Linked DNA regions of Sediminicoccus rosea. The protein of the gene in region 1 interacts with the protein of each later gene in a pairwise test. Links are inferred from orthologs where the notes say so. Each region holds a gene or a part of one and is shown on either strand. Other genes may lie near its edges. The genes, in order: dnaE and dnaQ.

Region 1 (15,553 bases):
CCAGCAGCTTGTCGAGATAGACGCAGGGCACGTTCAGCCGGCCGCCGAACAGTTCCACCTCGCCCACGCGGAAGGCGCGGCCCACCAGATGGTTCAGCGGCACGCCGCGGGTCAGCAGGTTGCGGCGCGTCTCATGCGGCGGCAGCGTGATCTTGTGGTCGCGCTCGATGGCTTCCAGCGTCTCCACCTCGATCAGCGTCACCTGGCGCTCGGGCTGCGGCTTCTTGCTGTAGGTGCCGCGGCCGGTCGCATAGCGGTCGCCCTCGATGCCGACGCCGGCGATCAGCTTCGCCTCCGCCAACTCCTGCATGTCGGCCGCGGCCTGCTCGGTGATGTGGATGGCGAGCAGGCGGCCCGCCCAGGTGAATTCGCTCAAGGATCTTCTCCGATCAGGCAATGTTGGCGCGATGTGACCACGCTTCCGCGCGCGCGGCCATCCGCCGCTCAGCCCGGCTGGATGCCGGCGAGCAGCGGCCGCCACCGCGCGACCTCGCGCGTGATGAGGCCGGTGAATTCCGCGCCCGTGCCGCCCAGCGGGATGGTGCCCTGCTGGCTGAGGCGCGCGCGCGTCTCGGGCGCCGCCATCGCGGCGCGGAAGCCCTCGGCCAGGCGCGCCAGCACCGCATCCGGCGTGCCGCGCGGGGCGACGATGGCGGAGGTGGAGCCGTTCTCCAGGCCCGGCAGCCCCGCCTCGGCCGCCGTGGGCACATCGGGCAGCAAGGCAAGCCGCTCGGACGAGGCGACGGCCAGCGCGGCCAGCGTGCCGGCGCGCACATGCTCGGCGACGATCGGCGTGGCCTCGGCGGTGAGCGCCACCTGCCCCGCGATCACCGATTGCACGCTCGCGGCGCCGCTGCGGAAATGCACCGGCAGGAAGCGCGTGCCCGAGAGCGATTGCAGCAGGATCTGCGTGAGGTGCGGGCTGCTGCCCGCCCCGGCCGTGCCCCAGCTCAGCGCCTCCGGCCGGGCGCGGGCGGCGGCCAGCATGGCGCCGAAGCCCACGGGCACGCTGCCCGGATGCGCCACCACCACATGCGGCGTGCTGGCGGCGAGTGCGACCGGCGCGAAATCCGTCAGCGGATCATAGGTCATGCGCGGATAGATCACCGGGTTCACCGCGAACATGGCCAGCGAGGCCATGAGCAGCGTCGTGCCATCCGGCGCCGCGCGCGCGACGTACTCGCCCGCGATGTTGCCATTCGCCCCGGCCCGGTTCTCGGCGACGATGGTGACACCCAGCTCCACCGAGGCGCGCTCGGCCAGGATGCGCGCGACCAGGTCGGTGATGCCGCCCGCGCCGAAAGGAATCACCAGCCGGATGGTGCGGCCTTGGGCGCGCAATGCGGGGGCTGAGAGCAGCAGCGCCGCGACGGGCAGGGTTCGACGTGTCAGCATCCGCATTCCCCTTGGGTCCAGGCCATCAGCCTGCGCTGGCCCTGCTGCCGCCGCCATCGCGGGATCGGAGAAAAACGGCCACGCCGCGCGCGACCTGCCCAAGGATCAGGCGTCGGTGGCACGCCGGGGATACTGCAGGATCAGCAGTTCGGCGCCCTCCGCCCCGGCCTCGGCCGCGCGGGCAGCATCCTCTGGATGCACATAGACCAGCGAGAGCGGCGGCATGCCGTCCAGGCTTCCCGCCGTCACTACCCAGAACTGGCCCATGCCCGCGGACGGGTCCGGGCCGGTCACGCGCGCGCCGGGCGGCAGGATGTGGCGCCACGCGCCGAGGCCATCGGCGCGCGGCTCCAGCATCTCCTCGACGCGGGCCGGGCCCGTGATGGTGGGCATGGGTTCGACCGGGGCGGTCGTGGTCTGCCAGGGCTTGCGGCCGGGAACGGCCTTCAGCGCCGCCGCCTCCTGCGCGACGTAGCGCGCGCCGGGATCATAGCCGTTGCGCAGCGTGAAATAATGCAGCCCCTCCTCGCCCGCGGTGATCGGCCCGTAGGCCGTGTGGGCATTGGTGTAGTGCACCGTCACCGGCCGCACCGGGTGCCGGCCGAGATGCCCGCCACCGGCCACCACGACCTGGAACTGGTCCGCCGCGTGGAAATGCGACTGCACGACGGAGCCCGGCGGCTGCTCGACCAGGAAGGCCATCGGGTAGTAGGTGCCGGGTGCGGGCGGCGGCGGGCTGTCCGCCGTACGGTTGGTCCAGTTGGTGCCGATATAGGTGGTGGTGTGGATCGGTACGCCATTGGCGGTGACGGGGCGGCGGCTGGGGCGGACGGCCTCGGCGGAGGCGGCGATGGGCATGGCTGGTTTCCCCTGGTGCACAGGGAGGCCCGGCCTCCCGCTTGCCGCGCAGACTAGGGGCTGCGCCTCATGCCGCGCAAGAACGGTCCGGACAAATCAGGCCCGCATCGCCCCGGCGAGGATCACCGCTGTTCCGGCCAGGCAGAGCGTGACACCGGCAAGGTCCCAGGCGGTGGGCCGCAGCCCTTCCGCCAGCATCAGCCAGGCGAGGGTCGCGGCGACATAGATTCCGCCATAGGCGGCGAAGGCCCGCCCCGCCGCGATCTCGCCCGGCACCAGCGTCAGCAGCCAGGCGAAGGCAAAGAGCGCGGCGCCGCCGGGCACGAGCCAGAGCAGCGAAGCCCCCTGCCGGAGCACCGCCCAGAAGGCGAAGCATCCGGCGATCTCGAAGAGCGCCGCCAGCGCGAAGACCAGCCAGGTGCCCAAAGGGCGCCTAGAGGCCCGACAGCGCTTCGCAGACCCGCGCCACCTGTTCATCCGTCAGCTCGGGATACATCGGGAGGCTGAACACCTCCTCCGCGACGCGGGCGGTCTCGGCGCAATTGGCGGGGCCGAGCGGCACGCGGCCGGCATAGGCGGGCTGGCTGTGCACCGGCATGGGGTAGTGGATGCCCGTGCCGATGCCGCGCGCCTTGAGCGAGAACATGAACTCGTCCCGCTTCGGGTGGCGCAGCACATAAAGGTGAAACACGTGATGCGCGCCTGGCCGCCGCGCGGGCGGCGTCAGCGCCGTGCCGGCCAGCGCCGCGTCATAGGCGGCGGCGATCTGGCGGCGGCGGTCATTCTGCCGGTCCAGGTGCTGCAGCTTCACGCGCAGGATCGCGGCCTGCACCTCGTCCAGCCGGGAATTCACGCCCTGAAGGTCGCTGATGTAGCGGCGCTTCCAGCCATATTGGCGGATCGCGCCGATGCGCGCCGCGAGTTCCCGGTCCGGCGTGGCGAGGATGCCGCCATCACCCAGCGCACCCAGGTTCTTGGTGGGATAGAGGCTGAAGGCCGCCGCATGGCCGATGGTGCCGAGCTTCGCGCCGCCCAGCATCGCGCCATGGCATTGCGCGCAATCCTCGATGAGGAAGACGCCCGCCTCGTCGCAGGCGGCCTTGATCGGCCCGAGATCCACCGCTTGACCGTAGATGTGGACGGGGATCACGGCGCGGATCGGCGGCAGGCCGGGCGGCGGGTCGGCCAGGACGGAGGCCAGCTCATCCGGGTCCATGGTGTAGGTGTCGGGGTCGATGTCGAGCAGCAGGGGCGTGGCGCCCACCATCTCGATGGCGGCGACGGTGGCGACGGCGGTGTGGCTGACCGTGACGACGGTGCTGCCCTCACCGATGCCCATGCCGCGCAGGATCAGCATGATGGCATCCGTGCCGTTGGCGCAGCCCACGGCGTGCATGGTGGGCGCGCCCGGCTGGTCGCCCAGCCAGGCGGCGAATTCCGCCTCGAAGGCCTCGCCCTCGCGGCCCAGGATGTACCAGCCCGAGGCCAGCGCGCGGGCCACGGCGGCGTCGATTTCCGGTTGCAGGGCGCGGTAGCCCGCACCCGGATCGGCGAAGGGAAGGATGGCGGGGGAGGCGTTCATGGGCGTGGCTCTTGATGGCTGTCCGCCTCGGCCCCGGGGGCTCCGGCAGTGTGATTCGACATGCGGCGCGGCCCCCTCGCCTCCGGCGGCGGGGGCCTCGCGTCAGGTGGGCGCGTTGGTGAAAATGTAGTCGCTCATCCGCTCGCGATACCAGTCCAGGCTGAGGCGCAGCCCCTCCTCCAGGCTGGTCAAGGGCGCCCAGCCGGTGGCGGCGCGGAAGGCCTGGTCATCGGCGTGGTAGCTGCCGATGTCGATCGGCGCGCGGTCGGCCGGGAATTCGCGCGTGGTGAAGCTGCCCCGCCCGCCATTCGCCGCGATGACCAACCGCGCCAGGTCGAGCAGCGAGACCGGCGGCGCACCGCCCAGGTTGAACACATGCCCCGCGACATCGGAACTCGCGGCCTGCTCGGCCGCCATCAGGAAGGCGCGGGTCACGTCATCCACATAGGCGAGGTCGCGCAGCTGGGCGCCGCCCCAGACCTCGAAGGGCTCATCCTCCAGCAGGCGGCGCAGCCAGATGCCGAGGAAGGTCTGCCGCGCATCGGCGATGCGCAGGCGCGGGCCGTAGCAATTGGTCAGCCGCAGCGAGACGACGGGGCGGTGCAGCACCCGGTTCTCGAGCATCCAGTACTGCTCACCCGCCCATTTCGAGACGCCATTGGCATCGGGCGGGTTCACCGGGTGCAGCTCGTTCACCGGCAGGCTGATCGGGCGGCCATAGAACTGGCGGGTCGAGGCATGGATCACCGCGGCCTTCGGCGCTGCCTCGCGCATGACCTGCACGAGGCGCACCTGGGCCACCGCATTGATCGCGATGTCGGCCACCGGGTCTCGCTGGCCGCCCATGTGGCTGGTCTGGGCCGCCATGTTGAACAGCACGTCCACGCCCTGGCAGAGCGTGGCCAGCTCGGTGTCGCGCAGGTCGCCGCGGACCAGCATCACGCCCGCGCCCTCGAGATTGGCCGGGTTGGCGCCCCCATCGGGCAGCATGGCGTCCAGCGCCGTCACGCGCGCGCCGAGGCCGGCCAGCGCATGGCAGAGATTGCTGCCGAGAAAGCCCGCGCCGCCGGTCACCAGAACCCGCTTCCGGCGCCAGAAGCCGGGATCACCCAATCCAGTCACGTTCGCCACCTGTGTTCGACGTCCCTCATCATGGCCCGCATTGCGGCGGAATCACGCCCGCGGCGTGGTATCATTTGTCCTCGTCCCGCGTGCCGCCGCCATGGCTGCGCATGATCTCGGCAAAGCCGAAGAGCAGCAGCAACTGACCCAGGATCATCTGGATCGCCGCCAGCAGCCGGATGCCGTCATCCGAGGGCTGGATGTCGCCATAGCCCACCGTCGAGAGCGTGACGATGCTGAAATGCAGCGCGTCCGAGAAGGAAAGCCGCCCGGGCTGGCCCATCAGGATGAAGATCTCCCCGCGTGAGAACTCGTCGGCGATCCGGTAGAAGCAGGCGAAGCCCACCGAGAGCAGGGCGAAGATGCTGACATAGGTGGCGACGGGCACGGCGAGGAACTGGAGCCGCATGCCCACCCGGCGCAGGATGGCCGAGACGTCCACCAGCAGCCGCACGATGTGGCCCACCGAGAAGGCGCCGATCACGGCGATGCCCGCCATGGCGACGAGCAGCGCCACGCTCTGCCATTCCGGCGTGGCCCGGTTGATGGGCGTCGAGAGCGAGACGATGCCGATCATGCAGGTCGGCAGCAGCCAGCCGGCGGCGCGCGGGAGATGCCTGAGGTCGCTCCTGCCCTCGCCCGAGGCGGCGCCGACCAGGACATCCCGCCGCACCCAGCAGGCGAGCACGAAGGCCAGCACCGGCAGGAGGAAGGCCACCGCGCGCGACCACTCGGCCGCCGCGGGGAAGGAGGCGCGCCCGATCACCACGAAGAGGCTGACATAGATGGCAAGCCCGTTCGCGGCCCCCAATGCGAACATCAGCCCGTGCGGGAAGATCAGGTGCAGCCCGCCCAGGGCCAGGCTCGCGATCAGCAGTGCGAGTGCGGCGAAGATCCAGCCCTGGTCGGAGACGCCCATGGCGACCAGCAGCATGAAGGCCAGCGTCAGCACCGTCGCCAGCAAGGCCCGGCGGCGGCGCGAGGGCATGTCCATCAGGGGAGCGCCGCGATCCCGGTGATCTCGACGCGCCAGGCCGGGTCCACCAGCGGCGCCTGGATGGTCATTCGCGCCGGCTTGTTGCCGTGGTCGAGCCAGGCGTCCCAGGCGCGGTTCATGGCCGGCGCATCCGCGATGTCGCGCAGGATGATCTGCACGCTCAGCAGATGTGCCTTGCTGGTTCCCGCCTCGGCCAGCAAGGCGTCGATCTGGGCCAGGATGTCGGCCGTCTGGCCCTCGGCGTCGAGCGTCGCGTCATCGGCCACCTGGCCAGCCAGATAGACCAGGCCGCCATGCACCACGGCACCGGAGAGCCGCCCTTCCTCCGCCAAACGTCGGATCATCGAATCACCCCTTTTTTCCATGCCCTGGTTGAGCCAAATAGCATCCCATGCAGACTCTACTCGACCGCGCGATGATCGCCAGCCGCTACATCCTGGCGGTCTTCTACCTCGGCCTCGCCGTGGCGCTGGCGGCCTATGCCGTCAAGTTCGTCTTCAAGGTCTGGAAGTTCGCCACAACCATCCTGACCGAACAGGATGACAACCAGATCCTGCTCAGCATCCTCTACCTGGTGGACAGCGCGCTGGTCGCCTCGCTGGTCGCGATGGTCGCCATCTCCTCCTATGACAGCCTGGTCTCCCGCCTGATCAACGAGCAGGGCAAGTCCGAGATCGAATGGGTCTCGAACCTCGACCCGGGCAATCTGAAGCTGAAGGTGGCGCTCGCCATCATCGCCATCAGCTCGATCTACCTGCTGCAGAAGTTCATGAATGTGGACAGCCTGGATGACCGCGCGCTGACCTGGGGCATCGTCATCCACCTGTGCTTCGTGGTCGGCGCCCTGGTGCTGGCCTTCATCGACAGGATGCAGGCACAGACCAAGCTGATCGCCAAGGGCGGCAAGACCAAGGACGAGTGACGCCGCGGCGGGGCGGCGTCACACCTCCTCGACGCTGGCCACGCCCTGCACGAGCTTCATCGCCTGCATCATCCGCGGCGAGACATTCCAGCCGCCCGGCAGCGTCACCTCCACCTCCTGCCCCGGCGCCAGGCGCGGCACCAGGCTGACGCGGCCCTTGCCCCGGCCATCGCGCTCCAGGATGGAGCGGATGTCGGGCACGGCCGTCGCGGCTTCGATGAAGATCCGCATCCCCTGGCCCACGCCGGCCGCTGCCTTGTCCAGCCGCTCGACATCGAGAGCCGTCAGGCGCAGCGCCTCGCCCTCCAGCTTGGCGTCGGCCGTGATCAGCACCGCCGTCCCCTCCTCGAGCATGTCGCGGGAGCGGTTCAGCACCTCGCTGAAGAAGGTCACCTCATAGCTGCCCGCCTGGTCGGAGAGGCTGATCCAGGCCATCCGGCTGCCGGTCCGCGTATTGCGCTCCTTTTTCGCATTCACGGTACCGGCGAGCTTGAGCCGGGTGGAACCGCCGCGCACGCGGTCCCCGATCAGGGCGGAGGGTGTCGCCCCAAGCCGGCGCAGCGCGCCCTTGTATTCGTCGAGCGGATGCGCGGAGAGGTGGAAGCCCACCGCCTCCGCCTCAAAGGCCAGCTTGTCGAGCTGCGGCCAGTCCGGGATGTCGGGCAGGCGCAGCAAGGGCGGCCCCTGCTCCACCTCGCCGAAGAGGCCGATCTGGTTGCTCGCGCGGTCCTCGGCCGTCGCCTGCGCGCGGCGCAGCACCGTCTCGGCACCGGCCACGAGGCGGGCGCGGTTGCCCTCCAGGCTGTCGAAGGCGCCGGCCTTGGCAAGGTTTTCCAGCTGCATCTTGTTGAGCAGCTTCGGGTCCACCCGCGCCGCGAAATCGGCGATGCTGGTGAAGGGCGCGTCGCGCGCGGCGACGAGGTCCCGCATGGCCTGGAGGCCCACACGCTTGATCGCGGCCAGCGCGAAGCGGATGGCCGGCCCCTCCTCACGATCCTCAATCGTGAACTCGGCGCCGCTCAGGTTGATGTCGGGCGGCAGCACCTTGATCCCGAGCCGCGCCGCCTCCTGCATATGCGAGGCGAGCTTCTCCGTCTTGTCGAGATCGAGCGACATGGAGGCGGCGAGGAAGGCGACCGGATGGTTCGCCTTCAGCCAGGCCGTGTGATAGGCGACCAGCGCATAGGCCGCCGCGTGCGACTTGTTGAAGCCGTAATTCGCGAATTTCTCCATGAGGTCGAAGACCTCGCCCGCCTTCTCCGCCGGCACGCCGTTCTTGGCCGCACCCTCGCAGAAGATGGCGCGCTGCTTCGCCATGGCGGCCGCGTCCTTCTTGCCCATGGCGCGGCGCAGCAGGTCGGCGCCGCCGAGCGAATAGCCCGCCATGACCTGGGCGATCTGCATCACCTGCTCCTGGTAGACCATGATGCCGTAGGTCTCGCCCAGGATGTCCTGGATGGAGGGATGCGGCGCCTCCCATTTCTCGCCATGCTTGCGGGCGCAATAGGCGGGAATGTTCTCCATCGGGCCCGGCCGGTAGAGCGAGACGGCGGCGATCAGGTCTTCGAAGCGGTCGGGGCGCATGGAGCGCAGGCAGTCCCGCATCCCCTGGCCTTCGAACTGGAACACGCCGGCCGCATCGCCCTTGGCCAGCATGGCGTAGGTGCGCTCGTCATCCAGCGGCAGCTTGTCGAGGTCCACCTCGATGCCGCGCGCGTGCAAAAGCTGCACCGCGCGCTGCAGCACCGTGAGCGTCTTGAGGCCCAGGAAGTCGAACTTCACCAGGCTCGCCTGCTCGACATATTTCATCGAGTACTGGGTGATGAGCGAGGGCGAGCGCGGGTCGCGATAGATCGACGTGATCTCGATCAGCGGCTTGCGGCCGATGACGACGCCCGCCGCATGGGTCGAGGCGTTGCGGTAGAGCCCCTCCACCTGCAGGGCCGTGTCCAGCAGCTTGGCGATGGCTTCGTCGTTTTCCTGCATCTCCTGCAGCTTGGGCTCGCCCTTGATGGCATCGGCGAGGCTGACGGGATTGGCCGGGTTGTTGGGGATCAGGCTCGCGATCTTGTCCACCTGACCATAGGGCATGCCGAGCACGCGCCCCACATCGCGCACCGCCGCCTTGGCCTGCAGCTTGCCGAAGGTGATGATCTGCGCGACCCGGTCCGCGCCGTATTCGCGGCGGACGTAATCAATCACCTCGTCGCGCCGGTCCTGGCAGAAATCGATGTCGAAGTCGGGCATCGAGACGCGTTCGGGATTGAGGAAGCGCTCGAAGAGCAGCCCGAAGCGCAGCGGGTCGAGATCCGTGATGGAAAGCGCCCAGGCGGCGACCGAACCCGCGCCCGAGCCGCGGCCAGGCCCCACCGGGATGCCCTGCTGCTTCGCCCATTGGATGAAGTCGGCCACGATCAGGAAGTAGCCGGAGAAGCCCATCTGCTCGATGACGCCGAGTTCGTATTCCAGCCGCTCGGCATGGGTCGGGGGCACACCCTCGGGGAAGCGGCGCTTCAGGCCCTCGCGCGCCATGTCGGCCACCGTCTCCGCCTCGGTGCGGCCAGGGAGCACCTTGGGGCAGATGGGCAGTTCGGGCTTCTTCGATTCCGCCATGACGGCGCACATGCGCGCGATGGCGAGCGTGTTGTCGCAGGCCTCCGGCAGGTCGGCGAAGAGGGCGCGCATGGCATCTGCCGGCTTGAACCAGTGATGCGGCGTCACGCGGCGGCGATTCTGCTCCGCCACAAGGCGGCCCTCGGCGATGCAGAGCAGCGCGTCATGCGCCACATGAGTCTTCTCCTCGGCGAAGTAGACGTCGTTGGTGGCGACGATGGGCAGGCGCGCCTCATCGGCCAGGCGCAGCAGACCGGGCTCGAGCGCCTGCTGACGCTCGGTGTGGTGGCGCATCAGCTCGACGACGAGGCGCCCGTCATAGGCCTCGCCCAGCTCCCTCAGCAGGCGGACGGCCGCCTCGCGCCGCCCCTCGGCCAGCAGCCGGGAAAGCGGGCCATGGTCGCCGCCCGTCAGCAGCATGAGGCCAGGCGCGTGGGCGAGCAGTTGGTCGAGCGAAAGGGCGGGCTTGCCCGAGACATCCTCGCCAAGCCAGCCGAGCGAGGAGAGGCGCTGGAGGTTTTCCAGGCCTTGGGCGTTCATGGCCAGCGCCACCACGGCGTCAGCGCCGGCGCGCAGCGCCTCGGGCCGCTCCTCGCCCGTGGCCGAGCGGGAGAGCCAGAGCTGGCAGCCCATGATGGGCTGGACGCCCTTCCCCGAGGCGTATTGCGCGAATTCCAGCGCGCCGAAGAGGTTGGCCGTGTCGGTCAGCGCCACCGCCGGCATGCCGGCGGCGAGCGCCAGTCCCGGCAGCTTGTCCACCTTGATGGCGCCCTCGCTGAGCGAATAGGCGGAATGGGTGTGCAGGTGGATGAAGGACTCGGCCATGGCTCAGATTACCATCTGGCAGCCAAGCTGCACGCCCTTCAGCGCCGCGCGCGGACCATGTCCAGCACGGCGATGAAGAAGGCGCCCATGGCCAGCTGAAGCCCGAGCAGCATGCATGTCATGGAGGCGATGGCGAGCCGCATGGTCCCATGCCCGCCGATCTCGCCGAAGCTGACCGCCCCCCAGATGGCGACGGCGGCGAGGCCCAGCAGCAGGCCCAGCACGAAGAGGCCGAGCGCCGTCAGCAGCGCCGGTTCCAGCCCGAAGCGGGCCAGGAAGCGTGTGAGCATGGGCTGTTCCGGCACCAGCCCCTCTCGCGCACCATGGATGCGGGCGAAGGCCCAGAAGAGAATAAGCTGAAACCCCATGCTGACCGCGGCCGAGGCATAGAGCAGCGTGTGCACGTCCAGCGTCAGGCCGCCGAGCTTCGCCGGCCCGGTCAGCAGCGCGCCCATGCCGAAGAGGCCTCCCAGGAAGAGGATCAGACCCGGATAGAGGAAGAGCCAGCGCGGGCAGAAGACCAGCAGGAAGCGCAGATGCCGCCAGCCATCCCGCCAGGAGCGCAGATGCGGCGGGCGCGAGCGGCCATCGGGCGAGAGCGTCGTCGGCACTTCGGTGATGCGCAGCTTCTGCAGCGTCGCCTTCACCACCATCTCGCTCGCGAATTCCATGCCCGGCGCCCGCAGGTCGAGCCCGAGGATCGCATCGCGGTTGAAGCCGCGCAGGCCGCAATGGAAATCCCCGCTCGGGCTGCCGAAGAAGACGCGGCCGATCGTGGTCAGCACCGGGTTGCCCAGGTAGCGATGCAGTGGCGGCATGGCGCCGGGCTTGATGCCGCCCTTGAAGCGGTTGCCCATGACGAGGTCATGGCCTTCGCGCAACTTGGCCACGAAGGGGTCCAGGTTCTCGAAATCGTAGCTGTCGTCGCTGTCACCCATGATGACGTAGCGGCCGCGCGCGCCCTTGATGCCGGCGATCAGCGCGGCACCGTAGCCGCGCTCGGGCACCGGCAGCACCCGCGCGCCGAGGCTGGTCGCGATCTCCTGGCTGCCATCGGTGCTGCCATTGTCGGCGATCAGCACCTCGCCCTGCACGCCGCTGCGCTCGAGATAGCCCATGGCCTTGCGGATGCAGGTGGCCAGCGTCTCCGCCTCGTTCAGGCAGGGCATCAGGATGGTGAGTTCGAGGGGCGTCTCGGGCACGGCGGCCGGCGTGATGGTCATGGCTTCTCCTGGGCCGGTCTCGGCTGCGGCCATATATGGGGTGCGACCCGCGCCTGGAACCCGGTCACCGGGGCGCCTCCCGCCGCAGCGTCCGCCACAGCAGCATCAGCGGCAGGGCGAGGCCCAGCAGCAGGCAGGGCATGGCGGGCGAGAGATAGAGCATGTTCACGCTCGGGATGGCGACGGTGTCGAGATAGGCCAGCAGCGCCACCCGGGTGGCGAAGAGGAGGTAGGCGCCGGCGCAAAGGGCCAGCAACGGCCAGCAGGCGCGCGCCGGCCTTGCCCGCCACAACAGAGGAAGGGCGAGCAGCGCCAGCAGCGCGGCCAGCTGCAGCACCGGCCCGATGATCCCCCAGGCCCGCATCCACCCCTCCAGCCCGCGCAGGATGCGCGTCGCGCGTTCGACAGCGAGCGAGGGGAAGGCATAGGCGGGCGTCGCCTCCTGCCTCAGCACGTCCACGAAGAGGTCACCCCGGACGACATCGAGGAAGGCCGAGGCGCGCGGCTCCAGCTCGGCACCGGAGAAGTAGACGGAGCGCATCTGCCGCGGATCAGGCAGGCGCACCGGAGCGAGGCCGGTGGTCCAGACCTGCCAGGCGGCCCGCAGGCTCGGCAGGATGTAGGCGGTGCGGAAGCGCGGCGCGAGGCTATGGCGTGGCGGCAGGCAGGAGAGCTCGCCCCGCGCGCAGGCGGCGTTCACCTCCTCGGCCAGGCGCTGGTAGAAGCGCCGGACCGCGACCGCATCCGCATGGCCGGCGACGACCACCGTCGCATCGCGCAGCGCCCACATGAACCAGGCGGCGCGGAACTCGTCGTCACAGGGGGTGATGCGGTAGGTCTGGCAGCCCACATTCAGGTAGTCGCGCCCGCGCTCGCTGGCGAAATAGGGGGCAAGCTCGGCCGCCGCCGGGCTTGCGGCGAAGAGCGCTGGCAGCCTCTCCCTCGGCAGCACGATGAGCGAGGGTGCCTCCGGGCCGAGCCGGGCCAGGGCGGAATAGGCGGCGATGAAGGCCGGGTCGCGGAACTCGACGGTGCGAAAGACGCCATAGTGCCGCGCATTGAGGGCGCTGACCGCAAGCACCGGAAGCACCGCCAGGGCGCCGCAGGCCAGCAGCGCCGCCGCCTCGGGCCGCCAGGAGGAGCCGGCCCAGCCACGCCAGAGCGCCAGGCCGCGCAGCGCGAGACAGCCGAGCAGGAAGGGCAGGATCCACACGCTTTCTTCGCGCGTCAGGTGAAACACACCGAGGGCGAGACCCAGCCCGGCAGCCAGCAGCAGGCGCCGGCCCAGCGCCTCGCCGGACCACCGGACCCACCAGAGCAGCAGGGCCAGGATCAGCAGGAGGGTGGGCGTGTAGAAGCCCTCACGGATGATGCGCAGGTTCTCGGTGCCGTAGAGGCCGGGATTGGCCAGCAGTAGCACCAGCAAGGCGAAGAGCGCGCCCTCCTGCGGGATCCAGCGCGACAGGGCGCGCACCAGCAGCACGGCCGCGGCGGCATAGAGCAGCGCCTGGCCGAGCAGCGCGGGAATCGCGAGCCCGCCGGTCAGCGCCAGCCAGAGCGGATAGCCCACGCCCTTGGCCAGGGTGAATTGCGTGTAGGGGCCGAGCCACTGGCCGCTCAGTATGAGCGCCGCATGCCGCACGAAGAGCGCATCATCCACGCCCGCATTGGGGATCGCCATGAGCGGCAAGCTCGCCCAGACCCAGGCGAAGCCGGCCAGGAGCAGGCCATAGAGCGGAATCCAGGGGCGGCCGGGCATGCCGGGCGGGGTAGCCCAGCCCCGGGGCGCCAGCAACCCGCCCCAAAATGAGACAGCCCGCCGCCCGGCCGGGGCCGGAGGGCGGGCTGATCCCGGAAGGCCAGACCTTACAGGCCGGCCTGCGTCACGAACTTGGTGTTGAGGTAGGCCTCGATCGCCTCGTCGCCGCCCTCGGTGCCGTAGCCGCTGTCCTTCACGCCGCCGAAGGGCACCTCGGGGATGGCGAGGCCCAGGTGGTTGATGGTCATCATCCCCACCTCGACGCCGGCCGCCAGCGCGGACGCCGTCTTGCCGCTGCTGGTGAAGGCGTAGCTGGCGAGGCCGAAGGGCAGGCGGTTCGCCTCGGTCACCACATCCTCGAGCGTCTTGAAGGGGCGCATGAGGGCAACGGGGCCGAAGGGCTCCTCGTTCATCGCACGCATGTCGGTGGTGACACCCGCGACGATGGTCGGCTCGAAGAAATAGCCCTTGTTGCCGATGCGGTTGCCACCAGTGACAACCTCCGCACCCTTCTGCTTCGCGTCGGCGATCAGCACCTCCATCTGCGGCACGCGGCGCTCATTGGCCATCGGGCCCATCTGGGTGTCGGCATCGAGCCCGTTGCCGACCTTCAGCGCCTTGGCATGGCCCGCGAAGCTCGCGACGAACTGGTCATAGACCCGCTCCTGCACCAGGAAGCGCGTGGGGGAGACGCAAACCTGGCCGGCATTGCGAAACTTGGCGAAGGCCAGCGTCTTGGCCGCGTGCTCGACATCGGCATCGTCGAAGACCATCGCTGGCGCATGGCCGCCGAGTTCCATGGTCACCCGCTTCATGTGCTGGCCGGCCATCGCCGCCAGCATCTTGCCGACGGGGGTGGAGCCCGTGAACGTCACCTTGCGGATGATCGGGCTCGCGATGAGGTAGGAGCTGATCTCGCTCGGCACGCCGTAGACCAGGCCGATCACGTCACCCGGCACGCCGGCGTCGAGGAAGCACTTGATGAGCGCGGCGGGGCTGGCCGGCGTCTCCTCCGGCGCCTTCACGATGATCGAGCAGCCCGTGGTCAGTGCCGCCGAGAGCTTGCGGACGATCTGGTTGATCGGGAAGTTCCAGGGCGTGAAGGCAGCGACGGGGCCGACCGGCTCCTTGATGGTCATCTGGTAGATGCCGGGCGCACGGGCCGGGATGACATGGCCATAGGCGCGGCGGCCTTCCTCGGCGAACCAGTCGATCGTGTCGGCGCCGCCCATGATCTCGACCTTGGCCTCGGCCAGCGGCTTGCCCTGCTCCATCGTCATCAGGCGGGCGATGTCGTCGGCACGCGCGCGCATCAGGTCGGCCGCCTTGCGCATCATCTTGGAGCGGTCATAGGTGCCGACCTTGCGCCACATCGCGAAGCCGCGTTCGGTCGCGGCCAGCGCCGCATCGAGATCGGCGATGGAGGCGTGCGCAACCGTGCCGATCACCTCCTCATTGGCGGGGTTCAGGACGTCGATCTTGCGGCCATTCTCGCCATCGCGCCATTCGCCAGCGATGTGGAGGAGGGTGTTCGGATAATCGGCCATGCGGGTCTCTCCGGTTGCTTTGAGGTGAAGGTGGGGCAGCTTCGCCCCATGCACAACCCGCCGGCCGCGCCTTACTTGGCCACGGGGCGGGGCCAGCGACGCACCGGCGAGGCGCGCCGCTCCGGCGGGCAGGCTAGTCCCGCCCCAGGATCTCGCGGTTGTGCTGGCCGAGACGCGGCGAATCGCTGCGCGGCGACGGCCGCTTCCGGTTGAAGGAGAGCGGCAGGCCGATCACCTTGGGCCCGCCGCCCGGCAGGTCCTGGATCAGGTCCACCGCCGCCATCTGCGGGCTCGCCGTCACCTCGGCGATGTCGTTCACCGGACCGCTGGGCACGCCGACCGCATCAAGCGCGGCGAGCCATTCATCACGCGGGCGGGTGCGCAGCACCGCGGCGATGAGCGGCAGCAGCGCCTCCTTGTTCCGCACCCGGTTGCCGCCGGTCGCGAAGCGCGGGTCGGCCGCCCATTCCGGATGGCCCATCACCTTGGCGGCGCGGGCGAAGAGCCGGTCATTGCCGGCGGCCAGGCAGAGCGGCCGGTCGGCAGTATCAAAGACCTGGTAGGGCACGATCACCGCCGCCCCCGTGCCGTGGCGCTTGGGCACATCCCCGGTGGCGAGGTGGTTGTTGATCTGGCCCTCCACCCAGAAGGCCGCGGTTTCGAACAGGCTGCCATCCACGAGGCAGCCCTTGCCGGTGCGGTCGCGCCAG
Region 2 (14,573 bases), 920 kb from region 1 along the record:
GCGGCATGCGCCCCGCCCCGGCGAAGGACCAGCGCGTGTGGATCTGCTGCATGGCGCCCAGGCACCAGCGCGCCCGCTGGCCGACATATTCGCCGAGCCCCTCGGGCGCCAGGCCGGCCGAAAGCGCTTCGTCCAGGAAGATGGTGCGCCAGCCATGCTCGGCCAGCTTGAAGCTGGTCAGCATGTCCTCCGTCACCGTCTCCACCGCCATGCCGCCGGCCTGGAGCAGCGCCTCCACGCGCAGCACGGCCGAGGTGCCGCAGCAGAAGGCCGCACCCCAGGCATCCTTGGCGGGCAGGATGTGGTTGAAGAAGAAGCGCTGCTCATCCGGCAGCGCCTTGGCGCAGAGCAGGCCGGCCTGCAGCGGGTCGGGGTTGAAGAAATGCTGCGGCGTCTGGACGATGCCGACATCCGCCGCGCGGAACAGCGGCAGCGTGCGGCGCAGGATGTCCCGGTGGGCCGAGAAATCGGCGTCCAGCAGCAGCACGAATTCGGGCCGGCGGCCGGTGCTGATGGCGTGCGCGAGCCCGTTGTTCACATTGCCCGCCTTGGCGTGCCGCCCCTTCACCCGCCGCACGTAGAGCGCGCCAAGCTCCGCCGCGAGGTCGCGCACCCAGTCCCGCGCGCCGTCATCCAGCACCCAGACGCGCAGGTCGGCATGGGCGATGCGCGTGGCGCAGAGGATGCTGCGCTCCAGGATCTCCGGGCCTTCATTGTAGGTGCAGAGCAGCACGTCCACCGGCGCGTCGCGCAGGGCCGGCGGCGCGGGGTGCGCGGCATCGGCCGTGCGGTCGCGGTGGCGGAGCAGGAACACCATGACGAGTGCCGAGGAGAGGGCGGCCAGCGTCTCCATCACCAGGAAAGCCCAGGCCCAGGCGGCCTGGAAGGCGCCGCCCTCGGGCAGCGGCGCGCCCCAGCGCCAGGCGAGGTAGCGCGCCGTGAAGAACAGGGCGAGGCCAAGGCAGACGGCACGGGACAGCGCCGCCCGTGGCCCGCAGAGCGTGACGACCAGCAATGGCAGGCCCAGCGCCAGCAGCGCCGGCACCCAGGTGGCATCCGGCATCGCCGCCTACCAGGGTCGCGGCAGGCCGCGCCCGTCGAAGATCACGCGCCCGGTGCGCCCCACCGGGCAGGCCTTTTCCGGCTCGAAGGGCGGCAGGGCGATCCTCAGCAGCGCGGTCTGGCCGGGCGTGCGCGTCGGCAGCGCGGCAAGGTTCCCACCCTCGCGCGCCTCCGCCTCGCCCTGGCGCCCGACGACCATGCCGCGCCGCTCCACCGCCTCGCCCGCCAGGCGGAGTCGCGCGGTGCTGCCCGGCGGCACATGCGGCAGCGCGCTTTGCGGTACCGAGGCGAGCAGGAAGGCGCTGCGGCAATCCACCAGCTCGGCCAGGATCTCCTCGGGCAGGACGCGCTGGCCCGCCTGGGTGTGCAGCCGCCACAGGATCAGGCTCCGCGGCGGCGAGATGACGGCGCTGCGCCGCGCCTCATGCAGCTGCCGCTCCTCGGCCAGGCGGCGCTCCGCACGGTCCAGCGCCGCCTGCTGCAGGCTCAGCTGGCGCATCAGCTCGTCGCGGCGCAGCGTGAGCTCATCGAGCCGCTGGTCGGCATAGGCGGCGCCGGTCTGGCCTGGCTGGGTGAAGGCGCCGAGGCGCGCCGCCGCGGCCTGGCGCTGCAGCGCCAGCATCCGCATGCCTTGCGCCTCCGCCTCGCGCCGCGCGATCTCCAGCTCGGCTTCGGCGCGTTCGCGCGCGGCGAGGCTGGCATGGCCGCCACGCGCGAGTTCGCCGGCGCGGGCCGCATCCCGCGCGGCCCGTTCGGCGCGGGCCAGCGCCGCGCTGCGCAAGGCTTCCGCCTCGGCCAGCCAGGCCTGGTTCTCCTCGGCCAGCACGTCCCGGTGCAGGGCGGCGCGGGCGCGCAATTCGCCGGCCATGGCCTCCAGCGCGCGGATCTGGCCGATCAGGGCATCCACCTCCATCCGCGCCCGCTCCCCGTCCTGCTGCGCATCCAGCACGCGGCCGCGATCGGCCTGCATGTTCTCGATGCGCGCGAAGGCCAGCCCGTGCGGCAGCTCGGCGCCCGGCTCCCCCACGAGGTCCGTGACCTCGCCGCCGATGGGCGACCGGACGGGCAAGGTATGGGCCGAGATCACCGCATGGGCGGTGGAGAGCGTCAGTTGCTGGTGCAGCATGCCGGCGACCGCCGCGCCCACCAGGACGAGTGCCAGCAGCAGGCGGCCGCGCCGCGCCAGGAAGCCCCGGCGCGCGGGCAGCGGCGCCGCCGGGGGCAGGCTGAGCCCCGTGGTGGCGCGGCTCATCGCTTCGAAGGCCTCGGCACGCGAGGTTCCGGGCGGTGAGATATCGGGCATTGGGTGAAGTCCGGCGGCGGGCGGCGCCTCTTTTGCCGCGACCTCGGTAAATCAATCGTGACCGAGCGCCGACCCGGCGGTCACCAGGTGAAGCCCGCATAGCCCCGCCGCAGCGCATCGGCCCGGCCTTCGCGCGTCACCTCCCAGAGCGGGCTGTCCACCGCCAGGCGCTGCCCGCCGTCACGCTGCACGGGGCGCAGGTTCAGCGCGGCGCGGTTGCGCGTGGTGAGGCCGAAGAAGTCGAAGGGCACGCGGACATAGATGCCCTTGTCGAAGCTGCCCTCGCCGAAGCGCGCGTAGCTGACATTGGTGAAGGTGGCGAAGCCGCCCACCTCGATGCCGCTGTCGAAGCGGCGCCCCATCTCGATCGTGCCGCCCCAGTCGCCCGCGAGATACCGGCCGCCGCGCAGGGTCGTGTAAAGGTTCCACACCGGCAGATCGAGGTAGAGCGAGGCCTGGCCGGTCACGACGGAATAGCCGAGCGTGCCGATGTTCTGCGTGTATTGCCGCTGCGCCACCCAGTTCAGGTCGAGGCCGATGGCGAAGGGGCGGTCGCGCGGGCGCCAGAGCACCTCGCCGGAAATGCCGCCGAACATCGGCTCCAGCATGCCCGCCGTGACGCGGGCGAAGACGTCGCGCGCGGGCGTCCAGATGCGCTCGGCATAGAGGGCGGGCATGGTGGTGGTGTTGGCGCGGGCGTAGCGCGCGAAATCGCTGCGGACATGCGGCAGCACGCTGTCGCTCGGCAGGCCATCGGCGAAATTGCCGGCGAAGGCCTGCTGCACCGCGCCGGCGATGGCGGTGTTCCAGCCGATGTCGAGCCGCGCGCCGGCGGTTGCGCCCAATTGCCAGCGCACCGCCGTGTCGGGGTCGCCCACCATGATGTTCAGCGCGGGCGCGATGCCCCAGGTCAGGCGCGGCGGCGCGGCATAGGCGGCGGTCGGGCTCGTCTCGTCCCAGGCGGGCAGGAGTTGCGAGGCATGCAGGATCTCCTCCGCGCTGCCCATGGCGCGGCCCTGCGCCTCGAAGGCGCCGCGCAGCGTGACCAGGCGGGCGATGACCACGCCGTCGCGCTCCCAGATCACGCGGATGCGCTCGATCTGCGCGGGCAGGATAGGCTGGGCCGCGCGCACCACGCGGGAGGTGACTTGCGCCAGGGTGCGATATTGCCCGCCGGAGACGGCGATATGCGCCTCGTCCCCGCGCAGGTCGAGCGAGATGGGCAGGAAGCTCTGGGCGCGCAGCGCGGGAAAGAGGCGGCGCGCCAGCACGGCGTTTTCCGTCGCCTCGCCCTCGGCATCGTCGCGCCCCATGCGGATCTGCCCCTCGAAGCCGGCCGAGGCGGCGAGCAGGCGTTCGCGCCACCCACGCAGCGGCTCGGGCGGTGGCGGCGGCGCGCCTTCGACGGGGCGGGGGCGCATGGGGGGCGGCGGTTCGCGCGGCAGGTCCGGCGGCGCGTTGGGATCGAGCCGCAGCGAGGCGCGCACCAGGAAATCCGTGCCGTAGAGAAAGGAGGCGCCGATATCGAGATAGGGGTTGGGCTGCCAGTTCAGGCCGATGTTCACGCGGCTCGCCGCCTCGCCGCGCAGGTTGGTGGTGCGGGTGGGATAGCCGCCGCGCTCGTCGCGCAGCGCATCGGCCGAGTATTCGATCTTGGCGCGCAGCCCCTCGATCGGCCCCCAGGGGGTGGGGATCGGCGGCACGGAGTATTCGAGGCCGGCGAAGATGCCGGAATAGGGCCCGCGGAACAGGCTGTTCCAGGCGACCGTGCCGCCCTGGCCCACGCTGCGTGGCCGCGTGCCGAAGCCGGCCGGGCCATAGGTCAGCGGGTTCGTCACATCCTGCCCGGAAGACAGCCGGCCCCAGCCCATGCCGAGCGTCGCGTCGAGCGACCAGAAGCGCTTGGAGGCGACGATGTATTCGCCCTGGTAGATGCCGGTGCCGATCACGTCCTGCAGGCCGATGGCCAGGGCCGGTCGCCAGGCGCCCTCCTCCCAGACGCGCAGCTTGATGTCGAAGGCGCGGTCGGTCGTGGTGCCGCGGCCGGTTGTGCCGTTCAGCCGGTCGCTCAGCCGGAAGGTGGTCTCGAGGAAGGGCAGCGCCTGGAAATTGATGAAGAAGAAGTCCCGCTGCCGCCGCCAGGACATGCCGCCCTCGATGACGCCATCGGGGCGGAAGCGCGCATTGGGCATCTCGAGCAGGCCGACGCGGCCGAAATTGGAACCGGTGGCGGGGACTTCGTCGAGGGCACGGGCGGGGGCGGCGAGCACCAGCAGCCCGGCCAGGATGGCTGCCGCCCCACCACAACCCGGCCGCATGGCGGCCGGCGCGCCCAGACCGCGCGTCACGTCAGCGTGCCAGCGGTGGCGCGACGCCAAGCCGGCGCCCCGCACGCGGTGCCATGGCCTTCCCACCCGGCCGCACGGAGGCCGGCGCGCCCGGCGTTTGGGGGGCAGAGATCAATTCCCTCCCCGGTAGATCACGGCCAGCGCGGCCGCCGAGATCGCGAGTTGCCCCGCGATCTGCGTCATGTCGCGCAGGAAGCCCCAGGATTCGAAGGGCGAGGGATCATTGGGCACGATCACCAGGCTGCCCGGCGGCACCGGCGGCCCGCCCTGCTGCCAGGCGCCGAGGCCGGCCGGCACCGAGGTACCGTTGGGCAGCACGAGGAAGGCGCGCGAGGGGTCGGCGAAGCGCTGCGTGCCGCCCGCGGCCCGCACGTACTGGCTGGCCCGCCAGCCGCTGGTGAATTGCAGGCTGCCAGGATTCTGCACCGCGCCCACCACCGTCACGTCGTTCGGCCGCTTGGGCATGACGATCAGGTCGCCCGGCTCCAGCAGCACGTCCAGTTCCGGCCGCCCGGCGAGCACGACGGGATTGGCCTCCACCACCATGCGACCGGCGGCGGGGATGTTCCGCAGGCTGGCGGCCAGCTGCTGCCCCGCGGCCACCGCGCCCGAGACATCGGTGCCGCGGCCGCTGCTGCCGACCACGGCGGTGCCGGCGGCCACCTGCATCAGGCCCATTTCCAGCTCGCGGGCGGTGCGGTTGAAGCCTTCCTGCTGGCGCGCGCGCGCCGCCTCGCGCGTGAAGACGGCGCCATAGGGATAGGCCTGCGGCGTCAGCCCGCCCGCGCGGGCGATGACCTCCGAAAGGCGCTCGCCGCGACGGATGTCGTAGACGCCGGGGCGCAGGAACTCGCCCATCAGCGTGACGGGGCCGTTGTCGCGGTCGCCGAAGCCGCGCGGGATGCGGACGCCGTCGCGCGGGGAGAGGCGGACGGCGGCGAAGTTGCGGCTTCGCAGGTCGAGGAGGGTGCGCGTGAGCGGGATGGCGCTGGTCTGGTCCGAGGGCTCGCGCGTCAGTTCGACGCTGGAGAGGTCGGCCGTGTCGGTCAGGCCGCCCGCCACGGCCAGCACCTGATCCAGCCCGGTGCCGTTGGTGATGGGATAGAGGCCGGGCAGCCGGCCCTCGCCCGTCAATGTCATGGCATTGTCGAGCAGGTAGGTGAGCAGCGCGGGATAATCGAGGAAGACCTGCGGGCAGGGTGCCTCGCCCAGCCGGCGGAAGCCGCCGATCCGGGCATGGGCGAAGCGCTGCGGCGAGGACCGCGCCGCGATCTCAAGCTGCGTCAGCGCGGCGCAATCAAGGCCGCGCGACGGATCGGGGCCGGCACCGGGGGGCGTGGGCATGCCCGGCGCCGGCGCGGGAATCACGCTGGGCAGCCCGGCCAGCAGGCTCGCCGGCTGGGGCGGGGGCGTGGCGGGCGGGGCGATGCGCGCCTGGGCCGCGTTCAGCCGCCCGCGCTCGGTCTCGTCGAGCAGGGCCCATTGGACCGTGGGGCTGGAGAGCCAGAGCACATCGGCGAGCGAGAGGATGATGACCTCGTCGCCCTCGGCCAGATGCACATCGGCGCGGCCGGCCAGCACGGCCGAGAGGTCGAAGGGCTGGAAGCGGCGGCCGCGGGTGCGCGCATCGGTGCGCAGGATGACGGCCATGCGGGCATAGGGGTCGGGCCGGACGATGCGGCCATCGCCGAGCAGCCCGCGCAGGCTGGCGCCGCGCCCGCCCAGGGCGCGCGTCAGCGGCTGCGCCACATGGCCGGTGAGGCGGATATTGTGCGCCTGCACATCCGTGCCGGGCTCCACCAGCAGCAGGTCGCCCCGGCGGAGTGGCGATTGCAGGCCGATCTCGCGGAAGGCGCGGCGGCCCTCGCCATCGGTGGTCTCCAGCAGGAAGCGGTTGCCGGAGGGGCGCAGCGCATCGCCCGCGAGGCGCAGCATGGTGCCGAGCGGGGATGAGCCGCTGCCCGGCGGCAGCTCATAGATGGCGGGGCGCGAAACCTCGCCGCCCAGCGCCACCACGCCGCCGATGGGGGGCACCAGGATGCGCTCACCCTCGCGCAGCGTGAGATCCGGCGGCTCGCCCTCGCCGGCCAGCACGGGGTAGAGGTCCAGCACGCGGCGGCCGCGCGGGCCCTCGACGCGGATGGCGCGCAGCGTGCCGGATTTCCGCACACCCTGCGCCGCCACCAGCGCGTCGAACACATTGGCGAGCGGCGAGAGGGCGACGACGCCCGGGCGCTGCACCTCGCCGCCCACGAAGATCGTCACCTGGCGCATCTGCCGGACGGAGATGAAGACGTCGGCGCCCGCCAGCTCGCGCTGGGCGCGGCGGCCCAGTTCCTCGCGCAGTTCGCGCAGCGTGCGGTCGGCCGCGGCGAGGGGCGGCAGGTTGGGCAGCAGCAGCATGCCCTCTCGTGACACGCGCAGGGTCAGGTCCTGGCTGGTGCGGCCGCGGAAGCTGATCACCAGCTCGTCATCGCGGCCGATGATGTAGTCCTCCGGGATGGCGCCGGAGGCCTGGTTCAGCTGCTGGCCGAAGGCCTGGCCGGCCAGCGCGCCGGGCGGGTTGGTGCGGAAGCTGTCATAGCCGAATTGCCGGAGCGGCTGCGGCGTCATGGGCATGCGCGCGGCCGGGGTGGCGGCGGCGAGGGAGGCGGGCTGCGGGCGGCGATTCTCGAAGAACTGCTCGATGGGCGAGAGCGGCTCATCGGTCGCGGCCGGCGTCGGCGCCGGCAGGCCGAGGCTGGAGAAGGGTGCCGGCTGCGGTGCGGTGGGGCTCTGGCTGCCCAGCGTGCGGCCGGCGCCGGCATCGAGCAGCCGCTGGAGGATGTCCTGCTGGGCGCTGGGCGGCAGGGCCTGCAGCGGCGCGCCGCCGGGCAGGGTGGAGGGCAGGGCGGGCGGGCCGATCAGGGAGGGGGCGTTCTGCGCGGCCGCGGGCAAGGCCAGCACCAAGGTCCAGAGGGCCAGGACGCGGGCATGCTTCAACGAACGGGCTCCCCATTTTGGCGCAAGAACAGAAATCGAAAATTTAGTTATGAAAAAATAAGATGCATTATTTGCAACCATGCGGCGAAGCCTCCCCTCCTCGTCAAGCCTCTGGATTGCAAAATTGGATGCTGCTCGCCGTTTGGGGGCGCGGCCTGTGGCTTGGTCGCTGCTGGGCCGCGGCCCCTGGGCGCGTGGCTGGCTCCGCTGGCGGCTGCGCGGGGGCCTCCCGCCGGATGGCGCGGACCTCATGGCGGGGCCGGATGTGCGGCCGCTCTGGGAAGCGAATCGCTGGGCTGAACTGCCGCGCCTGGCGCTGGCTGGGCAGGGGCGGGCGATTCCCGACCGGGTCGCGGCTTGGTTTGCCGCCAACCCGCCCTACCGGGGTGTGAACTGGGCCTGCGGGCAGGAGGCGGCCTTGCGGGTCCTCCACCTCGCGCTTGCCGCGGCCCTGGCCGGCACGCCCGCGCCCGAGGCGGCGATGCGCGCCCTGGCGCGGCGGATCGGCGCCAACCCCGCCTATGCCTGGGCGCAGGACAACAACCATCCGGTCAGCGAGGCCTGCGGCCTGCTGATCTGCGGCCTGGCGCTGGGCGAGGGCGGGCTGGCCCGGCGCGGCGCGCGGCGGCTGGATGCGGCGGTGGCCCGGCTGGTGGCGGCGGATGGCGGCTTCGCGCAACTGAGCCCGGCCTATCACCGGATGCTGCTGGACGTGGTGGCGGTGACCGAATGGCTGCGCCGCCGGGCCGGTGGGCCCGAGGCCGCGCCCCTCACCCTCGCGCGCATGGCGGCGGCGACGCGCTGGCTGCATCGCCTCGCCTGCCCCGTCACCGGGCGGCTGCCCCGCATCGGGCACCAGGATGGCTCGCATGTGGCCGACCTGTCCGCGGCGGGGCCGGATGACGCAAGCGCCAGCCTGGAGCGCGCGGCGCGGATCTTCTGCGGCGCTTCGGCCGGCTGGCCGGCGGATGCGGGCTGTGCCGCCCTCGGCCTCACCCTGCCGGCCGCGGTGCTGGCGGCGGAAGCGGATTGGGAGGCGGGCGGGTTGCTCGGGCGGCGCTTCGGCCGCTTCCGCGCTATCCTGCGCGTCGGCCCGCTGCGCTTCCGCCCGGGCCATGCCGACCTCCTGCATCTCGATCTCTGGCGCGAGGGGGAGAACCTGCTGCGCGATGGCGGCACCGGCGCCTACAACCCGGCCGACCCCGCCTGGTTGGACTATTTCCAGGGGGCGGCGGCGCATAACGGCATCGCCTTCGATGGCGAGGACCAGATGCCGCGCCTTGGGCCCTTCCTCTTTCACCACTGGCCCGAGACCGGCGCGCTGCCCGGCGGTGGCTGGTGGCGGGACCATCGCGGCCGTCGCCATGCCCGGGTGCTGCGCGCCGCGCCCGGCGGGCTGGCCGTGGAGGATGCGGTGTCAGGTCCCTTCCGCGAGGCGCTGCTCCGCTGGCGGCTGGCGCCGGGGGACTGGACGCTCGGGGCCGAGGGGGTGGCGGGGGCGGGGATGCGGCTCAGCCTTTCGGCCGATGGCCCCATGGCGCTTCGGCTGGTGCGGGGGATGGAAAGTCGCGCCTATGGGGAGGTGTCGCCCTTGCCGGTGCTCGAGGCGTGCATTTCCGAAACGACCTCCCGCATCACGACACATATCCATAATTTATGATCCCATAGGTTGCATTTCCTGCATCTCCGCCCCCATCCTGCCTGCACGACGTGAGGCCATGATGGCGCTGGACGCTTTGCTCAGGGAGGTGTGGCGCCAGCGCATGGGCATCCTGCTCTGCTGCGCCGTGGTCTATGCCCTGGCCGCGACGTTGCTCTGGAACTGGCCGCGCAGCTTCGTCGCCACCGCCATCGTGGCGCCCTCCGAGACGACGGGCATCGCCACCTCCTCGCTGCTCACGCCCTCGGCCTTCCTGCAGCCCTCCCTGCTCGACCAACGGCCGGGCGGCAATTTCGCGGTCTATCTGGCGGCCCTGCGCGCGCCGGAGGCGGCCAACGTGCTGGCGCGGGACACGCCACTTCTGGCGCAAATCGAGGAGCGCCGCGCCGCCCTGCCGCTCGGCCCGATCCGCCGGCTGCTGGGCCTGCGCCTGCAGGCCGATACGGATGATGCGCTGCGCTTCCTGGAGCGCAACTTCGGCGCCACCCCCTCGCTCACCTCGGTCACCTGGACGCTGGAGCTGGTGCACCGGGACCGTGATTCCGCCCTCGACATGCTGCAACGGCTGCATGCCCAGGCCGAGGGACGGGTTCGCGAAACCCTGGCCGAGCTGGCCGGACGGCGCATCGCGGCGCTGGAGGCGCGGCTGCGCGTCGAGCCCGACCTCTTCCTGCGCAACAGCCTCTATGACCTGCTGGCGCAGCAGCAGCGCGCGGCGCTGGTGGTGGCGGCCGACGAGGCGGCGGCGGCGCGGCTCGTCTCCGTGCCGATGGTGGAGATCCGCCCCTCGGTGCCCAACCGGCCCCTGCTGCTGGTGCTGCTCGCCATCGTGATCCCGGGTGCCGTGCTGCTCGCCGTCACCTGCCGCATCCTGCTGCGGCCGCCCTTGCCGTCCGCGCTGGCCCCCGCCTGGCGACCGCCCGCCGAGCCCGCCCCGGCCCGCAAGGAGCCGGTGCTCACGCGCCTGCCGGGCGGCGACGGCGCATGCTGAGGACGGCGCCGCTCTTCGCGGCGCTGGCGGGGATGGCCGGCGCGGTGCTGCATTTCGCGGGCGCGCTGAAATCCACCCAGGCCGTGGCGAACCTGACCTTCGACATCACGCTGGTCGCGCTGCTGGTGCTGCTGGCGCTGCTGCCGGTGCTCGTTCTGGGCCGGGCCTGGCTGGTTTCGCGCGGCCTCGGCCCCCCGCTCGCCGCCTGCGGGCTGCTCTGGGCCTGGTGGGTGCTGGCCGCGACCTGGAGCCCATGGGGGGAGGGCGTCGCGGACCGGCTGCCGGAGATCGTGCTGGCGGGCCCGCTGATGCTCGCGCTCGGCCTGCTGATCGGCGCGGATCCCGCGGCGCGGCGGGTCTTCGCCGTGGCGGTGATCGGCCTTGGCGCCTATGTCGCGGCCGCCATCGCCTGGGGGCTCGCCACCGATGCCGTGGTGCTGGGCGGGCAGGTGGGTGCCGACCCCTACCGCGTGCGGGTGCAGTATCAGGTGGCCGGGCTCTCCATCGCCTGCGCGGCGGGGCTGGTCGCGCTGCGCGCCACGGCGGCGCGGGGGTTGTGGGTGCCGGTCTGGCTCGCGCTGCTGCTGGCACTCGCGGTGGGCGTGCTGCTGCCGGGCGGGCGGGCGGCGCTGCTGCAACTCGCCGCCGTGGTGGCGCTGGCGCCCGCCCTGCGCTGGCTGCTGGAAGGCCGCAGGGCGGCGGCGCTGGGCTGGATCGCCCTCGTGGCAGCGGGGGGCGGGGCGGGGCTCGGCCTGCTGCTGCTCGATCCCGGGCGCGCCGAGGACCTCGCCACGCTGGAGCGCCTGTTCCGCCCGGGCGGCGGGCAGGATTCCGCGCGGCTGATCCTCTGGGGCGAGGCCTGGCGGCTGGCGGGGGTGGCGGGCCTTGGCCCTGGCGGCTTCCCGCCCGCCATCGGCGTCGGCCAGGATCGCGGACTGCACCCGCACAACCACGCGGTCGAGGCGCTGGTGGAGGGCGGTGCGGTGGGCCTGCTGCTCTGGCTCGCCGTCTTCGGGGGCGCGCTGCTGCTCGCGTTCGCGCGGCTGCCGCGCGTCGCGCCGGAGCGGGCCGCGGTGATCCTCGCGCTGACCCTGCCCGTCGCGATGACCGCCATGGTCTCGACCGACCTCGGCAACCGCATGGTGTGGTTCGCGCTCGGCCTCGTGCTCTCGCTCGGCGTGGAGGCGCGGGATGCCTGACGGCGAGGCCTATCGGCGCTGGGGCAAGCGCGGCTTCGACGTGCTGGGCGCGGCGCTGCTGCTGGCGGCGGGCCTGCCGCTGCTGCTGGGCACCGCGCTGGCGGTGCGCGTCATGCTCGGCCGGCCCGTGCTGTTCCGGGAATGGCGCGCGGGGCGGGACGGCGTGCCGTTCCGCATGGTGAAATTCCGCAGCATGGCGGCCGGGCCCGGCAGCGACGCGCTCCGTCTCTCGCGCTTCGGCCGCGCCATCCGGGCGCTGGCGCTGGATGAATTGCCGCAGCTCTGGCTGGTGCTGCGGGGCGAGATGTCGCTGGTCGGCCCGCGCCCCCTGCCGCTGGACTATGTGCCCCTCTACACCCCGCGCGAGGCGACGCGGCTGGCGGTGCGCCCCGGATTGTGCGGCCTCGCGCAGGCGGAGGGGCGCAACGCCGTGCCCTGGCCCGCGCGTCTCGAATGGGATGCGCGCTATGTGGAGCGTGTGACGCTGCGCGGCGACCTCGTGATCCTCGCGCGTTGCGCCGGGCTGCTGCTGAGCGGCCACGGCGCGCATGCGCCGGGCGAGGCGACCATGGCGCCCCTCACTTCAGCCAGAGGGGGTCCTTCAGCTTCGTGAGGAAGGCCTGGAAGGCTTCCTCCTGCTCGGGCGTCGGCTGCATGGGGCGTGGCGTGCGCGGCGCGCCGGCCTCGCGCAGGATGGTCTGCACCACGGGCGCCGAGCCGAGCACGAGGCCCGGCTGCCGGCCGCCCTTCAGCTCCAGATAGACCTCGGCCAGCAGCTTCACGTCGAGCAGCGCATTGTGCGTCGTGCGCTGCGAGAGATCGATGTTGTAGCGCCGGCAGAGCGCATCCAGGCTGTTCTGCGCGCCGGGGAAGGCGAGGCGCGCGAGCGCCAGGCTGTCCACCATCCGCGCGGGGTCGAGCGTGGGCCGCTTGCAGCGGAACAGCTCGGCATCCAGGTGCTTGAAGTCGAAGGGCGCGTTGTGCGCGACGATGGGGCTGTCGCCCAGGAATTCGAGCATCGCGTCGGCGATCTCGGCGAAGCGTGGCTTGCCCTCCAGGTCGGCGCGGGTGAAGCCGTGCACGCGCGTGGCTTCCGGCGGCACGTCGCGTTCCGGGTCCACCAGCGTGTGAAACACCTTGCCCGTCGGCATGAGGTTCACGATCTCGATCGCGGCGACCTCGATGACGCGGTGGCCCTCCAGCGGCTCGAAGCCGGTGGTCTCGGTGTCGAGGACGACCTCACGCATCGCGCATCTCCCGCGCCTCTTGCCGTACCGCGGCATGCACGAGGCGCCGCACCCGGGCCTGGGCGTGATGGCGCGAGAGGCCGGTCGGGATCACCACATCGGCGCGGCGGCGCTTCTCGGCATCGGGCATCTGGCGGGCGAGAATGGCGTCGAGCCGCGCCTTGGTCATGCCTGGGCGCAGCAGCACGCGGCGGCGCTGCACGGCGGCGGGTGCGGAGACGACGAGGATGCGGTCGAACTCACGGAGGTCACGTCGCGTTTCGAACAGCAGCGGGATGTCGAGCACGACGATGCGCGTGCCGCGCCCGCGCCAGCGCTTGAGAAAGCGCGCCTGCTCGTCGCGCACCAGCGGGTGGATGATGCGCTCCAGCCGCTTCAGCGCCTCGGGCTGGCCGAGCACCGCGCGGCGCAGCGCCTCGCGATCCGTGGCGCCGTCACGCTCGGTTCCCGGGAAGGCCCGGGCGATGGGCCGCACCGCGCGGCCGCCCCGGGCCTGCAGGGCATGCACCGCGGCATCGGCGTCGAAGACCGGGACGCCCAGGCGCTGGAAGGCGCGCGCCGCGGTGGACTTGCCCATGCCGATGCTGCCGGTGAGGCCCCAGACCTTCATCGCGGCGGGATGTCCGCGGCGACGATGCGGCGCAGTTCCTCATCCACCACCGGCGCCACGCCGAACCAGGCCTCGAAGCCGGGCCGCGCCTGATGCAGCAGCATGCCGAGGCCATCCACGCCCAGCAGCCCGCGCGCGCGGGCGGCGGCGAGCAGCCGCGTCTCCAGCGGCACATAGACGATGTCGGCGACGACGGCATGCGCGGGCAGGGGCGCGAGATCCAGCTCCAGCGGCGGCTGCCCGGCCATGCCGAGGCTCGTGCTGTTCACCAGCAGCGCGGCGCCTTCGAGCGGCGGCATGGCGCTGACGGCGATGTTCCCGCCGAGCGCCCGGGCCAGCGCCTCGGCGCGCTGCGGCGTGCGGTTCACCAGGGTCAGATGCGGGCAGCCCGCGTCGAGCAGCGCGGCGGCGATGGCGCGCGCCGCGCCGCCCGCGCCCAGGATCACCGCCGGGCCGCGCCTCGGGTCGTAGTCAGGCAGGGAGGCGAGGAAGCCGAAGCCATCCGTGCAATCGCCGGTGATGCGGCCGTCGCGGAAGACCAGCGTGTTCACCGCGCCGGCGCGATGCGCGCGGGGCAGCACCTCGTCGCAGACCGCGAAGGCGGCCTCCTTGTGCGGGATGGTGACGTTCATGCCGCGGAAGCCCGCGGCCATCAGGCCGCGCACGGCCGTGGTGAAATTCTCGGGCGCGATGGGCAGCGGCACATAGGCCGCATCGAGCCCGTGCCGCGCGATCCAGGTGCCATGCAGCAGCGGCGAGCGCGAATGGGAGACGGGCCAGCCCGCCACCCCCGCCAGCATGGCCTTGCCTGTCAGAATGCGGCCCGTGACCATCAGCCGGTCAGCGAGGGAACCAGCGTCGCCTGCATCGCGGCGCAGAGGCTCTCCGAGCCATCCTCGGCCCGCATCCAGACCTCGGCGCGCGCCACGGTCAGCGTGCGGCCGAGCTTGAGCACCTCGGCCCGGGCGATGGCCAGCACACCACGCGCGGGGCGCAGGAAATTCACCTTGAGCTCCGCCGTCAGCACCTCCTGCCCCGGCGGCAGCAGGGAGAGGGTGGCATAGCCGCAGGCATTGTCGGCCAGCGTGGTCAGCACGCCGGCATGCAGGAAGCCCTGCTGCTGCGTCATCGTCTTGCGGAAAGGCGCCTCGATCACGCAGCGGCCCGGCGA

What was found.
Region 2: the proteins of dnaE (region 1) and dnaQ interact in binary tests that used the Escherichia coli proteins (3 or more experiments, as listed by UniProt). The link is inferred for Sediminicoccus rosea from one-to-one orthologs.

Annotation. Positions count from the first base shown.
Region 1 is NZ_CP137852.1:3,807,321-3,822,873, forward strand. What follows is about bases 6,695-10,673. They hold dnaE (DNA polymerase III subunit alpha), read right to left. Parts: upstream 10,315-10,673; coding sequence 6,895-10,314; downstream 6,695-6,894. Other genes in these bases: R9Z33_RS18225 (TIGR00645 family protein), read left to right, coding at 6,695-6,876; R9Z33_RS18235 (glycosyltransferase family 2 protein), read right to left, coding at 10,353-10,673. Also shown: R9Z33_RS18185 (MOSC domain-containing protein), read right to left, coding at 1-376; R9Z33_RS18190 (Bug family tripartite tricarboxylate transporter substrate binding protein), read right to left, coding at 445-1,395; R9Z33_RS18195 (hypothetical protein), read right to left, coding at 1,501-2,253; R9Z33_RS18200 (YnfA family protein), read right to left, coding at 2,350-2,679; R9Z33_RS18205 (DegT/DnrJ/EryC1/StrS family aminotransferase), read right to left, coding at 2,687-3,835; R9Z33_RS18210 (NAD-dependent epimerase/dehydratase family protein), read right to left, coding at 3,938-4,957; R9Z33_RS18215 (potassium channel family protein), read right to left, coding at 5,028-5,951; R9Z33_RS18220 (RidA family protein), read right to left, coding at 5,951-6,298; more of R9Z33_RS18225, read left to right, coding at 6,346-6,694; more of R9Z33_RS18235, read right to left, coding at 10,674-11,537; R9Z33_RS18240 (hypothetical protein), read right to left, coding at 11,602-13,296; R9Z33_RS18245 (NAD-dependent succinate-semialdehyde dehydrogenase), read right to left, coding at 13,404-14,843; R9Z33_RS18250 (CaiB/BaiF CoA transferase family protein), read right to left, coding at 14,977-15,553. UniProt on the Escherichia coli protein: DNA polymerase III is a complex, multichain enzyme responsible for most of the replicative synthesis in bacteria. This DNA polymerase also exhibits 3' to 5' exonuclease activity. The alpha chain is the DNA polymerase catalytic subunit.
Region 2 is NZ_CP137852.1:4,732,048-4,746,620, reverse strand. What follows is about bases 10,959-13,957. They hold dnaQ (DNA polymerase III subunit epsilon), read right to left. Parts: upstream 12,793-13,957; coding sequence 12,124-12,792; downstream 10,959-12,123. Other genes in these bases: R9Z33_RS22820 (shikimate dehydrogenase), read right to left, coding at 13,399-13,957; coaE (dephospho-CoA kinase), read right to left, coding at 12,785-13,402; R9Z33_RS22835 (sugar transferase), read left to right, coding at 11,538-12,158; R9Z33_RS22840 (O-antigen ligase domain-containing protein), read left to right, coding at 10,959-11,545. Outside these bases: R9Z33_RS22870 (glycosyltransferase), read right to left, coding at 1-1,063; R9Z33_RS22865 (HlyD family efflux transporter periplasmic adaptor subunit), read right to left, coding at 1,070-2,365; R9Z33_RS22860 (YjbH domain-containing protein), read right to left, coding at 2,446-4,713; R9Z33_RS22855 (polysaccharide biosynthesis/export family protein), read right to left, coding at 4,825-7,695; R9Z33_RS22850 (heparinase II/III domain-containing protein), read left to right, coding at 7,853-9,355; R9Z33_RS22845 (hypothetical protein), read left to right, coding at 9,417-10,346; more of R9Z33_RS22840, read left to right, coding at 10,340-10,958; more of R9Z33_RS22820, read right to left, coding at 13,958-14,235; R9Z33_RS22815 (PaaI family thioesterase), read right to left, coding at 14,235-14,573. UniProt on the Escherichia coli protein: DNA polymerase III is a complex, multichain enzyme responsible for most of the replicative synthesis in bacteria. The epsilon subunit contain the editing function and is a proofreading 3'-5' exonuclease.